3 regions of the Arthrobacter sedimenti genome follow, and region 2 is predicted to be linked to each of the others. Evidence: predicted binding sites of a transcription regulator. Region 2 holds the regulator's gene; each other region holds the start of a gene.
What was found. The regulator HrcA, encoded in region 2, represses chaperone genes, less so after heat shock. The targets are predictions, from matches to a motif close to TTNGCACTCGNNNNNNNCGAGTGCNAA.
Positions count from the first base shown of each region.

Region 1: a site for HrcA is predicted at 1,746-1,772, ahead of ACFO0G_RS04520 (Hsp20/alpha crystallin family protein). Genes of this name have one in related genera too.
Region 3: a site for HrcA is predicted at 1,499-1,525, ahead of groES (co-chaperone GroES). Genes of this name have one in related genera too.

Region 1 covers NZ_JBHSDQ010000001.1:954,664-958,512, forward strand. The annotation lists gene ACFO0G_RS04510 (histidine phosphatase family protein) at 1-110, shown strand, start outside; gene ACFO0G_RS04515 (NAD(P)H-hydrate dehydratase) at 94-1,029, shown strand; gene ACFO0G_RS04520 (Hsp20/alpha crystallin family protein) at 1,248-1,670, opposite strand; gene ACFO0G_RS04525 (hypothetical protein) at 1,919-2,110, opposite strand; gene ACFO0G_RS04530 (FAD-dependent monooxygenase) at 2,295-3,849, opposite strand, start outside.
Region 2 covers NZ_JBHSDQ010000003.1:251,746-255,594, reverse strand. The annotation lists gene ACFO0G_RS09270 (16S rRNA (uracil(1498)-N(3))-methyltransferase) at 1-579, opposite strand, end outside; gene dnaJ (molecular chaperone DnaJ) at 582-1,709, opposite strand; gene hrcA (heat-inducible transcriptional repressor HrcA) at 1,798-2,811, opposite strand; gene ACFO0G_RS09255 (DUF3097 domain-containing protein) at 2,986-3,834, shown strand.
Region 3 covers NZ_JBHSDQ010000001.1:506,470-510,318, reverse strand. The annotation lists gene ACFO0G_RS02275 (class I SAM-dependent methyltransferase) at 1-992, opposite strand, end outside; gene ACFO0G_RS02270 (hypothetical protein) at 1,047-1,427, shown strand; gene groES (co-chaperone GroES) at 1,682-1,975, shown strand; gene groL (chaperonin GroEL) at 2,054-3,664, shown strand; gene ACFO0G_RS02255 (dihydrofolate reductase family protein) at 3,815-3,849, opposite strand, start outside.

The sequences.
Region 1 (3,849 bases), on a different contig from region 2:
CGGGCGTGGGGCCGTGGACGCTGGAAAGCTTCAACGTGGCCGACCATCTGGCGGAGCAGGGCGTCGAGGTCACCCAGCACGCGGGAGACACCAGTGTCCGCCCGCGCTGAAGCATCCGGCCCCACCCTGGTGACGCCGTCGCTCCTGCGGGAGTGGCCGCTGCCGGCGCCGGGCGCTGATAAGTATTCCCGCGGGTCGGTGCTGGTGGTGGGCGGGGCCCGGGCCACCCCCGGGGCAGCCCTCCTGGCCGGCACCGCATCCCTGCGCGCCGGGGCCGGGAAGCTCACACTGGCGGTGGCCGAATCGGTGTCAGTGCAGCTGGGAGTGGCCGTGCCCGAGTGCGGCTCGATCGGACTCCCGGAAACCGCCGCTGGCTCTGTTAAGCCGGAACTGGACCGGATTTCCTCCTACCTGGATAAAGCCAACGCCATCCTGGTGGGCCCGGGCCTGGACGATCCCGACCTTGCCAATGAACTTCTGGAAGCGTTGCTCAGCCGCGAGGGCGGCGCGGGTAGCGGCGCCCAAGGCGACGCCGGCGCGGGGGAAGGTCCCGCCGTCGTCCTCGATGCCTACGCGCTGGGTGCCCTGGTGCCGCTGGAGGACCAACTTGGCCCGTGGCACGGAAGGCTGATCCTCACCCCAAACCCGACGGAAGCGGAGGTCCTGCTGGGGCGGGACGTGAATGATCTCGAAAAGGACCTGGCCGAGATTTCCGCCAGGTTCGGCGCCGTGGTCAGCTGCCAGGGGCTGATAACCCAGCCGCCCGGCCTGAACCCGGACGAGCCGGAGCTGTGGAAGATCACCACGGGGTATGGCGGGCTGGGCACGTCCGGCAGCGGCGACGTCCTTGCGGGAGCCATCGCCGGGTTCCGTGCCCGCGGAACTACCGGCGCCCAGGCAGCATGCTGGGGAACCCACCTGCATGCAGCCGCGGGGGACCGCTTGGCCAGCAGGATGGGACCGCTCGGCTTCCTGGCCCGCGAACTGGCTGACGAACTGCCCGCCCTGATGCTGGAATTCAGCGTCTGACGCGGGCCTGCAGTATGCGCTGTCACGCGGATGGCCCCCGGCTAAACCCGGGGGCCACCGTGTCGGAAGGTTAAGGCCTACGCTGCCGATGCGCTGTCTGGCGCTGTGGCGTTGCACAGATGGCGATTCGCCCCAAAAAGGCAGTCAACAGATGTGCCCGCCTCCCGAGCCTTTTGTTGGACCCCTTCGGATTCTGCACCGGGCGGGATCCCTGCCGGCTATGCGGAGATCTCCTGCTTTGCCCCCTTCGTTTCAATCTCGATCTTGCGCGGCTTGGCCTTTTCGGCCACCGGGATCCGCAGCGTCAGGACGCCGGCGTCATAGCTGGCCTTGACCTTGTCCGCGTCCAGGGTGTCGCCGAGGATCAACTGGCGGCTGAAGACGCCGCGCGGCCGTTCGGCGGCGATCAGTTCGGTGTCCTTGCCCACGGGATCGGGCCGTTCCGCCCGCACCGTCAGGACGTTCCGTTCCACATCCAGGTCCACCGAATCCACCGCGACGCCGGGCAAGTCGAAGGCCACGACGAATTCCTGGTCCTCACGCCACGCGTCCATCGGCATCGCTGCCGGGCGTGCGGTGGTACCGAGGACCTGCTGGGCCAGCCTGTCCAGCTCGCGGAACGGATCGGTTCGCATCAACATGGCTTCCCTCCTCGTAAGAGATGGTCCAACACTTTTTCCACATCAGCCTTATCTGTAGTGGCTGATATAGATTTTTTAGCACTGCAGCAGGAGGTCTTCAAGGGGGTTCAGCCGCGGATTTCCTGCCTATTTTTGGGTCCGAAGCGGGCCTGATTTTCGCGACGTCCGCAGCATGAAGAGGGGCCTTCTCCGCAGCTGCTGCTGCGCAGAAGGCCCCTCTTCGGAGTCACTGCTTTACCGGTTTGCCGTCAGTCCCTGGTGGGATCCGGGCGAAGCGGCGCGGGCCCTGGATCCGGCACCGGCAGCGGGCCGGGCGCCGGCGGTGCCGGGAACGGGTTGGGGGACGGCGGACCGGGCGGCTGGGTGGGATCCGGAGAGGTGGGCTCCGGACCGGGTTCGGGCGGAAACGGCTCAGGTTCGTGCACTGGCGGGATGGTCATGGAACTTCCCCTCTCATGCTGGACTGATCTGTCTTGAACTGACCAGACTACGCCCGCAATCCCTCCGCAACTACCCTCCCCACCCCGGTTGCTCTATCAGTTTTGGTCCCTAAAAGGCCGCTTTAGGAGCCATAAGTGATGGAGCATCACGACGGCGGAGGGTCGCCTTGGACCCGGAGCGCACCTAGTCCCGGACGGCACCGACCAGGCGGAGCCAGTCGAGCAGCTGGGCCGGGTCCGCCCCGCCGCAGCGGAAGCCCACGTAGCCGTCCGGGCGGACGGCAACAATGCCGGCGCCGGGGTGGCTGGTGAGGCGGTGGACGTGCAGCAACCCGGGCTGGCTGTCCACCGCTGGAAAGCTGCGGCCGGCACCCAAGGCCACCTGGCCGGCGTCGCGCCCCAGCAAAAGGTGAATGCCCGGCACGGCGGTCAGCTCGTGCAGGCGGATCACCTGTCCGTCAACCGACACCACGGCATCGGGCAGCCGCTCGCCCGGCCGCGTCCACCCGCTGGCCCCGGGTGTAACGTCGCGCGAGATGGCGCTGTTCCGGTAGTTCACGAAGGGCTGCGCCAGCAGCCTGACTCCCCTCGCGATGAGCCACCGCCGGCGAAGCAGGATCGGCATGACTGGAGCGAACGCCGGCAGGATGGTGCGGACCAGGCGGGCTGCCGGATGCGGCGAAGCTTCGCCGAAGAAGATCAGGTGCGTCAGCGCCAGCACCCGCCGGGCTGCGGTCAGCCGCTCCCGCCCGTAGCTTTCCAGCAGTTCCGGCAGCGGTCTGCCGGCGGTCGAGGCGAACCCCAGCTTCCAACCGAGGTTGAGGGCGTCCAGGATGCCGTTGTTCATGCCCTGTCCTCCCGCCGGTGAGTGGGCGTGGGCGGCGTCGCCGGCCAGGAAGACGGGGCTGCTCCCGAACGTGCTGGCAATCCGATGCTGCAGCGGGACCTGGGCGGACCATCCCACCTCACGCACGGTGGCTCCCAGGCCCGACTCATTCACCAGCCGCGCCACCTCCGCCGGCGGCACGGGCGGACCAAGCTGGCCGAAGCGGGCGCTGGAGCCCGGGACCGCCGGGCGGGTGGCCAGCATCCGCCACGTGGCACCCTCGCCCAGCGCGAAGAGGAAAGCCAGCCCGGCACGCCCCACCGCCACGTGCAGCAGTCCGGGGTCCAGGGGGCCAGCAAGTTCGAGGTCGGCCAGGACGGCCTCCACCCGGTACGGGCCTCCGCGCCACTGGGCGCCGGTGATGCCGCGGACGGTGCTGGACTGTCCGTCGCAGCCGGCCAGGAAATGGGAGAGGTGCTGTTCAGGCCCGCCGGCTCCACGGAGCTCCGCGTGGACCTGGCCGCGGCTTTGCCAGGCCGGTCCCCCGCCGTTGTTCCGGTGCAGTCCAACGAATTCCACGCCCCAGTCCACCGCCACACCCCTGTCCTGCAGCGCCTGCCACAGCACCTCCTCGACGTCGGCCTGCCGGACCAGCGTCAGGTGCGGGAAGGCAGTGTCCGGAAGGTCTGCGTGCCCCAGCCGGGCTTCAACCACCCGCTGGCCCAGGTGGATCTGTGCTTCGGGTGTGGTGTCCGCGCGGTCCAGCAGGTCAGCGGTTACGCCCAGCGGGCGTAGTCCTTCCAGGGCCCGGGCATGCAGCATCATCGCCCTTGACGGGCGGGCCCGGCGCTCCCGCCGGTCCACCACCCGCACGGTGGCACCGTGGGCGAGGGCCTGGAGGGCGGTGGTGAGC
Region 2 (3,849 bases):
ACTCCCCTGCCATGCCTCCAGGACGGTACGCAGCGGCCGCACGGCGTCTTCATGCAGGATGACCGCCAGGTCTGCCGCCTCCACGGCGGCGGAAAGCGCCGTGGTGTCGACGGCAGCCCGGACTTCCGGGATCCAGGCACGCCGCGCCTGCTTGGCGGCCGCCGTCACGGTTGATTCCCACTTGGCGTGCGCCCGCGCTGCGCGGTCGCCCTTCCAGCGGACGATGGACCGTTCAGACTGCCAGGGAACCACCGCGTCGACGCCCAGTTCCGTGGCTGTCTCAATGGCCAGTTCGTCGCGGTCGCCTTTGGCCAAAGCCTGGACCAGCACCAGCCGGACCTCCGGCCTGTCTTCCACCGTCAGGCTGCTGCACTCCACCTCGAGCCCGGACGGTGCGGCCGAGACGACCTTTCCGGTCATCCGGGTGCCGGCGCCGTCGACAATGTCCACGGCCTCGCCCGGCGCCAGCCGCTTGACGGTGACGGCGTGCCGCGCCTCCGCTCCTTCGAGGACGAACATGCGGCCCGGCGTCGTTGCGTCCAGGGAACCGACGGAGGTGAAGAAGACGGGGTTGCTCACCGCTACAGGTTCCCGAACCGGTCCCGGAGCTTGGCGAACATGCCGCCGCTGGCGGCCAGCTTGCCTTCGGTAATCTGCTCACCCCGGAGCTTGGCAAGCTGGCGCAGGAGGTCCTCCTGCGCGGAGTCGAGCTTGGCCGGGGTGTCCACCTGCAGATGGACCTTCAAGTCGCCGCGGCCGTAGCCCCTCAGGTGGGTAACACCCAACCCGCGCAGGGTGATGATTTCGCCGGACTGGGTTCCGGGCTTGACGTCGATCTCCTGGGTACCGTCGAAGGTTTCCAGGCTGACGTCCGTGCCCAGGGCTGCGGCGGTCATGGGGATGTGCAGGGTGGCGTGCAGGTCATCGCTTTCGCGCACATACGTGGGGTCGTTGTTGACGCGGATCTCGACGTACAGGTCGCCCGCCGGGCCCCCTGCAGGGCCGGCCTCGCCCTGGCCGGAGAGCTGGATGCGGGTACCGGTGGCGACGCCGGCGGGAACCTTGATGGTCAGCGACCGGCGGCTGCGGATGCGGCCCTGGCCACTGCATTCGTTGCAGGGATCCTTGATGACAGTGCCGAATCCTTCGCAAGTGCCGCAGGGGGCTGCCGTCATGACCTGGCCGAGGATGGAGCGGACGGCCCGCTGGACCTGGCCGCTGCCGCCGCAGATGTCGCAGCGTTCCGGCTGGGTCCCGGGACGGCAGCAGGATCCATCACAGGTGGGGCAGACCACAGCGGTGTCAACCTCGAGCTTCTTGTTGACTCCGAATACGGCGTCGCGGAGGTCGATCCGGACACTGATGAGTGCGTCCTGGCCGCGGCGGACGCGCGACGCCGGACCCGAGGCACCACCGGCGCCAAAGAAGGTGTCGAAAATGTCCTGGAACGCGAATCCCTGGCCTGCGTAACCGGCGCCGCCGAAACCGTTGTCCGTGCCGTTTTCGTTGCCGGTGGTGTCGTAGATCCTGCGCTTCTGGGGATCGGAAAGGACCTCGTAGGCGTGCGTTACCGCCTTGAACCGCTCTGCAGCGTCGGCACCTGGGTTAACGTCCGGGTGAAGGGTGCGGGCCAGCTTGCGGTAGGCCTTTTTGATCTCTTCGCCCGTAGCTTCGGGTGAGACTCCAAGGACGTCATAGTGGCTGCTCAAAATTCGTGTCTCTTCCTTGTTGTACTGCGTTCAGTTGGTCGGCCAGGGCTCTTGTTTCACAGTCCGAGCAAGCTCCGGCGGCCAAGAGTCAGGGCCCCAAAATCCTGGAAAGGTAGCGGGCTACCGCCCTGACGGCAGCCATGGTGGTGGGATAGTCCATTCGGGTAGGACCGAGGATTCCCACTTTGGCTGCGCTGTCCGGACCGTAGCCGGTGGCCACCACGGAGGCCTCGGCAAGGCCGTCATAGGGGTTCTCCCTTCCGATGCTGACAGCCACGCCCCGGTGGTCCTGGGCCATCTCGCTCAACAGCCGCAGCATCACCACCTGTTCCTCGAGCGCCTCGAGCACAGGGCCAATGCTGAGGGGAAAGTCCACATTGGACCGGGCGAGGTTGGCGGTGCCGGCCATGACCATGCGGTCTTCCCGACTGCTCTGCGCCAGCCCCTCAAGGCCGACGGCCAGCGCGTGTGCCGCCTGGCGCTGCGAGTGGGGCGTTGCAGCCACGACGGCGGGAAGGGCCTGGGCGAGGTGGCTCAGCCGGGTTCCCCCCAGGGCAGCCAGGAAACGGGTGCGCAACTCGGCCAGCGCCTCGTCGCCAAGGTCCTGGCCGACGTCCATGACGCGCTGCTCCACCTTGCCGCTGTTGGCGATGAGGACCACGAGGACCTTCCGCGGTGCCAGCAGCACGAATTCGATGTGGCGGACAAGTGCCCTGCTCAGGTGCGGGTACTGGACCACGGCCACCTGGTTGGTCAGTTGCGACAGCAGCCGAACGGTGCGGTCCAGTACGTCGTCGAGGTCGTCCGCGCCCTCCAGGAGGGTCTGGATGGCACGGCGTTCTGCAGCCGAAAGGGGCTTGACTGCCGAGATCTGGTCGACAAAGAGCCGGTAGCCCTTGTCGGTGGGGATCCGGCCGGCGCTGGTATGGGGGGCGGTGATCAGCCCCTCGTCCTCCAGCGCGGCCATGTCATTGCGGATGGTGGCGCTGGAAACGCCAAGATGATGCCGCTCCACCAGGGCCTTTGACCCAACCGGCTCGCGGGAGTGGACGTAATCCTCCACGATGGCCCGCAGTACTTCCAGTTTGCGTGGCTCGCTCACTCTCCACCTCCATCCATGGTCCGGGGCCGCCCGCCCCGCCCGGTGCCACCCGGGGGTTAGCACTCGACATGCCTAAGTGCTAACAGTCTATTATGCCTCGGCCCGTTGTTAGCATTGGTACCGCTCCGGGCGAAACTCCCGGGCTAAGGAGCTAGCGCTAGGCGGATCGATTCCATGGATTACCAGAACTGGGGCCCCCGGGGCATTTCCGCTCCCACGCGGACGGAGCTGCCCGAGGTCCCCGTGGAGCGCGGCATGGTGCTTGAGGAAGTACAGTCCGGCTGGGTGGGCGCCGTCACCCGCGTGGAGAAGTCCGGCGGAATGCACGTCGTTGCATTGGAGGACCGCCGCGGAAAGTCGCGGTCCTTCAAGCTGGGGTTCGGTTTCCTCCTCGAGGGCCAGCCCATCCGGTTGATGCCGCCGGCACCCAAGGCGGCCGTCGGTGCTCCCGCCGGCAGGACTGCCTCCGGTTCGGTGCGCGTCTCCGGCCAGCGCGCCCAGGTTGCCAAGGCAAGCCGGATCTGGGTGGAAGGCAAGCACGACGCCGAACTGGTGGAAAAGGTCTGGGGAGACGACCTGCGCGTGGAAGGCATCGTCGTCGAGCCCCTCCACGGCATCGACGACCTGGCCGCTGCCGTCGCGGACTTCAGGCCCGGCCCGGGCCGCCGACTCGGTGTGCTGGTGGACCACCTGGTTCCCGATTCCAAGGAATCCCGGATCGCCGACGCCGTCATGGCGTCCCCGGGCGCGGCCGGCAACGTCCTGATCGTCGGGCACCCGTACGTGGACGTGTGGCAGGCAATCCGCCCTGCAGTCCTGGGCATCGAAAAATGGCCCGCCATCCCCCGCGGGCAGGACTGGAAGACCGGGATCCTCAAAGCCTTCGGCTGGCCCCACGCCACGAAGGAAGACATCGGCCTCGGATGGCAGAAGCTGCTCGGTGCCGTACGCACGTACGCGGACCTCGAAGCGTCGCTGCTGGGCCGGGTTGAGGAAGTCATTGATTTCCTCACCGTGCCCTGACGGGCGGGCGACGGC
Region 3 (3,849 bases), on a different contig from region 2:
GGGGTGTCCAGGAGCTCCGGGGCGCAGATGTAGGCGATGTGCTCATCCACCAAGTGTCCGCCGAGTTCCAGCGCCACGTCCGCCACCAACCCGGCGCGGATCACGGCGCCGTCGGGTTCGTACAGGTACCCCTCCACGGCTCCCACCGGCGCTGTCGGGCCGGCGCCGAAGTCCTCCCCGCTGGTGAGCTCGGCCGGCCCTTGGGAACCCAGGACCAGGGCAGCGCGGCGGACACCGGGCCTGCGCACGGCGTTGAACCACAAGGTCACTTCGGTGACGTCGCCGCCTACCGACACCCATTGCGCCTCGCACCCGGCGGGAACGGATTCGTGCGGCATGCCCGGGCCCATCTTCACTCCCACCGCCTTCCCCCCGGCGGCGAGCGACTCCACGAAGGACAACGGCGGCGAGAACGCCTCGGGGTCCCAGATCCGTTTGGTGCCGGAGGTGGAGGTGACGCGGCGGGCCGGATCCAGCCAGACGCCGTCGATCCCTTCCAGCGGGACCGCCGCCGCGTCCGCGTGGACCACCGTGGCGTTGGGGAACGGGATGAGGTTCACTGTGGCGCAGGCCGCGGTGGTTTCATCCATTTCGACGGCGGTGACGTTGATGTCCAGGGAAGCCAGGGCCAGTGAGTCGGCGCCGAGGCCGCAGCCCAGGTCCGCCACGTGGTTGATCCCCGCAGCCGCGAACCTGCGTGCGTGGTGGGCGGCGACATTCAGGCGCGTGGCCTGCTCCAGTCCGGCCTGGGTGAAGAGCATCTGCCGGGCAAACTCGCCGAATTTCGCCTCGGCCCGGGTCCGCAGCCGGGACTGCGTGAGCACGGCGGATACGAGCTCGGGAGAGTGCCCGGCCTTGCGGAGGGCGGAATTAAGCTCGAACGAATCCTCGTCCCGGTAGGGGCCCAGGGACGCCAGCAGCTCCCAGCCCTCGGGGGTCAACAGCGGTGCGATCTGGTCCTGTGCAATCTGGTCCTGGGGAGCGTGAGCCATGGGTTCCAGCGTAGTGGAGGAGCGCGCGGCCGGGATGCGGATACTGTTGAAACCATGGATGAGAGCGCAGCCCCCGGAGAGACCGCGGACCACGAGCCCCGCCACAGCGGGCCGGCCAGGTTCGCCCGTCCCGTGCTGATCGCCGCTGCCGTGGTGGCCGTGGTCTGCATCGCCCTGCTGGTGATCATCTTCCTGCTGGACACCTTTAACGCCACCGTCTACTCCGTGGGCGGCAACGACATCCAGGACAACACCCAGGAGGCCAAGGACATCCGCGGGCTGTACGACGGCGCCCGGGCGGGGAGCATCGTTTTCCTCGTTATTGCGCTGCTCACCGCAGCGGGATCCGGGTGGTTCCTCTATCGGGGCCGGAAGCAGGGTGGCGGCGATTCCGACGGCGGCGAAGACGTGGACTTCGACGACCTGGGCCGGTAGGTGCGCTGCGGCTTCGGCCCCGCCACCCGGCGTCGTACGTCCTGCTAATGGCGTACGCCCGTGACGAAACGTTGGCACTCACCTTGACCGAGTGCTAACCCTTACATAGAGTCTTCATTAGCACTCTCCCTAGGAGGGTGCTAACACATGAAGAGCTGCCAGCCAGGCTGCTGCCGGCACCGCGACGACGGTTTGCCAGCTACGGCGGAAAGCTTTCCAGTCCACGAATTTGCTGACGAAAAGGAGAGGTCCGAGTGTCGGTCTCTATTAAGCCTCTTGAGGATCGTATTGTTGTCCGCCCGCTCGAAGCCGAGCAGACCACGGCTTCCGGCCTGGTCATCCCGGACTCCGCACAGGAGAAGCCGCAGGAAGGCGAAGTTGTCGCAGTAGGCCCCGGCCGCTTCGAAGACGGCAACCGCGTCCCCGTTGACGTAGCCGTTGGCGACGTTGTCATCTACTCCAAGTACGGCGGAACCGAAGTCAAGACCGGCGGCACCGAGTACCTTGTGCTCTCCGCCCGCGACGTCCTGGCGATCGTCGTAAAGTAACTCTTCCGGATCCCCGTGCCGCCGGCCATGCTCATGCTGGCCGGCAGTGCGGGGTTCTGTCTTTGAAAGGACAAAACCATGGCAAAGCAGCTTGCGTTTAATGACGCTGCCCGCCGGTCCCTTGAGGCCGGCATCGATAAGCTCGCGAACACCGTCAAGGTGACGCTCGGCCCGCGCGGCCGCAACGTCGTCCTGGACAAGAAGTGGGGCGCCCCCACCATCACGAACGACGGCGTCACCATCGCCCGCGAAGTGGAACTGGACGATCCCTACGAGAACCTTGGCGCCCAGCTGGCCAAGGAAGTAGCCACCAAGACCAACGACGTTGCCGGCGACGGCACCACCACCGCCACGGTCCTGGCCCAGGCCCTGGTCAAGGAAGGCCTGCGCAACGTTGCAGCCGGCGCTGCCCCCGGCCAGATCAAGCGCGGCATCGAAGTTGCGGTTGAAGCCGTGGCTGCCCGCCTGCTGGAGAACGCCCGGCCGGTTGAAGGCACCCAGGTGGCAAACGTTGCCGCCATCTCCGCCCAGAGCGACGAAATCGGCGAGCTCCTCGCCGAGGCCTTCGGCAAGGTGGGCAAGGATGGCGTCATCACCATCGAAGAGTCCTCCACCACGCAGACCGAACTGGTCCTCACCGAGGGCATGCAGTTCGACAAGGGCTACCTGTCCCCGTACTTCGTCACCGACGCGGAGCGCCAGGAAGCTGTCCTCGAGGACGCACTCATCCTGATCAACCAGGGCAAGATCTCCTCTATCCAGGAATTCCTGCCGCTGCTCGAAAAGGCGCTGCAGGCCTCCAAGCCGCTGTTCATCATTGCCGAAGACGTTGAGGGCGAGGCCCTGTCCACGCTGATCGTCAACCGCATCCGCGGCACCCTGAACGTCGTTGCCGTCAAGGCTCCGGGCTTCGGTGACCGCCGCAAGGCCATGCTGCAGGACATCGCCACCCTCACCGGCGCGCAGGTTGTCTCCCCGGAGCTGGGCCTGAGCCTGGACTCCGTTGGCCTGGAGGTGCTGGGTACTGCCCGCCGCATCACCGTCACCAAGGACAACACCACCATCGTGGACGGCGCCGGTTCGGCCGAGGACGTAGCGGCACGGGTTGCCCAGCTGCGCGCCGAGCTGACCCGCACCGACTCCGACTGGGACCGCGAAAAGCTCCAGGAGCGCCTGGCCAAGCTGGCCGGCGGCATCGGCGTCATCAAGGTCGGCGCGGCCACCGAGGTTGAGCTGAAGGAAAAGAAGCACCGCATCGAGGACGCCGTGTCCTCCACCCGCGCTGCCCTTGAAGAAGGCATCGTCTCCGGTGGCGGCTCCGCCCTGGTCCACGCCCTCAAGGCACTGGATGAGGACGCCTCGGTCAAGGCCCTGGAAGGCGACGCCGCGGCAGCCGTAGGCATCGTCCGCCGCGCGCTGGTCCAGCCGCTGCGCTGGATCGCCCAGAACGCCGGCTTCGACGGCTACGTTGTCGCCGCCAAGGTTGCCGACGCCGAGATCAACCACGGCTTCAACGCCAAGTCCGGCGAGTACGAGGACCTGATCGGCGCGGGCGTAATCGACCCCGTCAAGGTCACCCGCGCAGCCCTCCGCAACGCGGCCTCCATCGCCGCACTGGTTCTCACCACCGAGACCCTGGTCGTGGAGAAGCCGGCCGAAGAGGACGAGCACGCAGGCCACAGCCACTAGCGGCTAAGTCCAGCTGCACCAGCTGCAACAAGAAACCGGTCCAGCATCCGCTGGGCCGGTTTTTTGTATGTCTGACGGTGGGTGGGCCCACGGCGTCAGGGTTCCCTGGCCGAGCGTAGCGAGGCTAGGGACGGTGGGGACGACGTGGGGCTAGGGCGTCATCTCTGCCGTTTCGACTCCGCCCA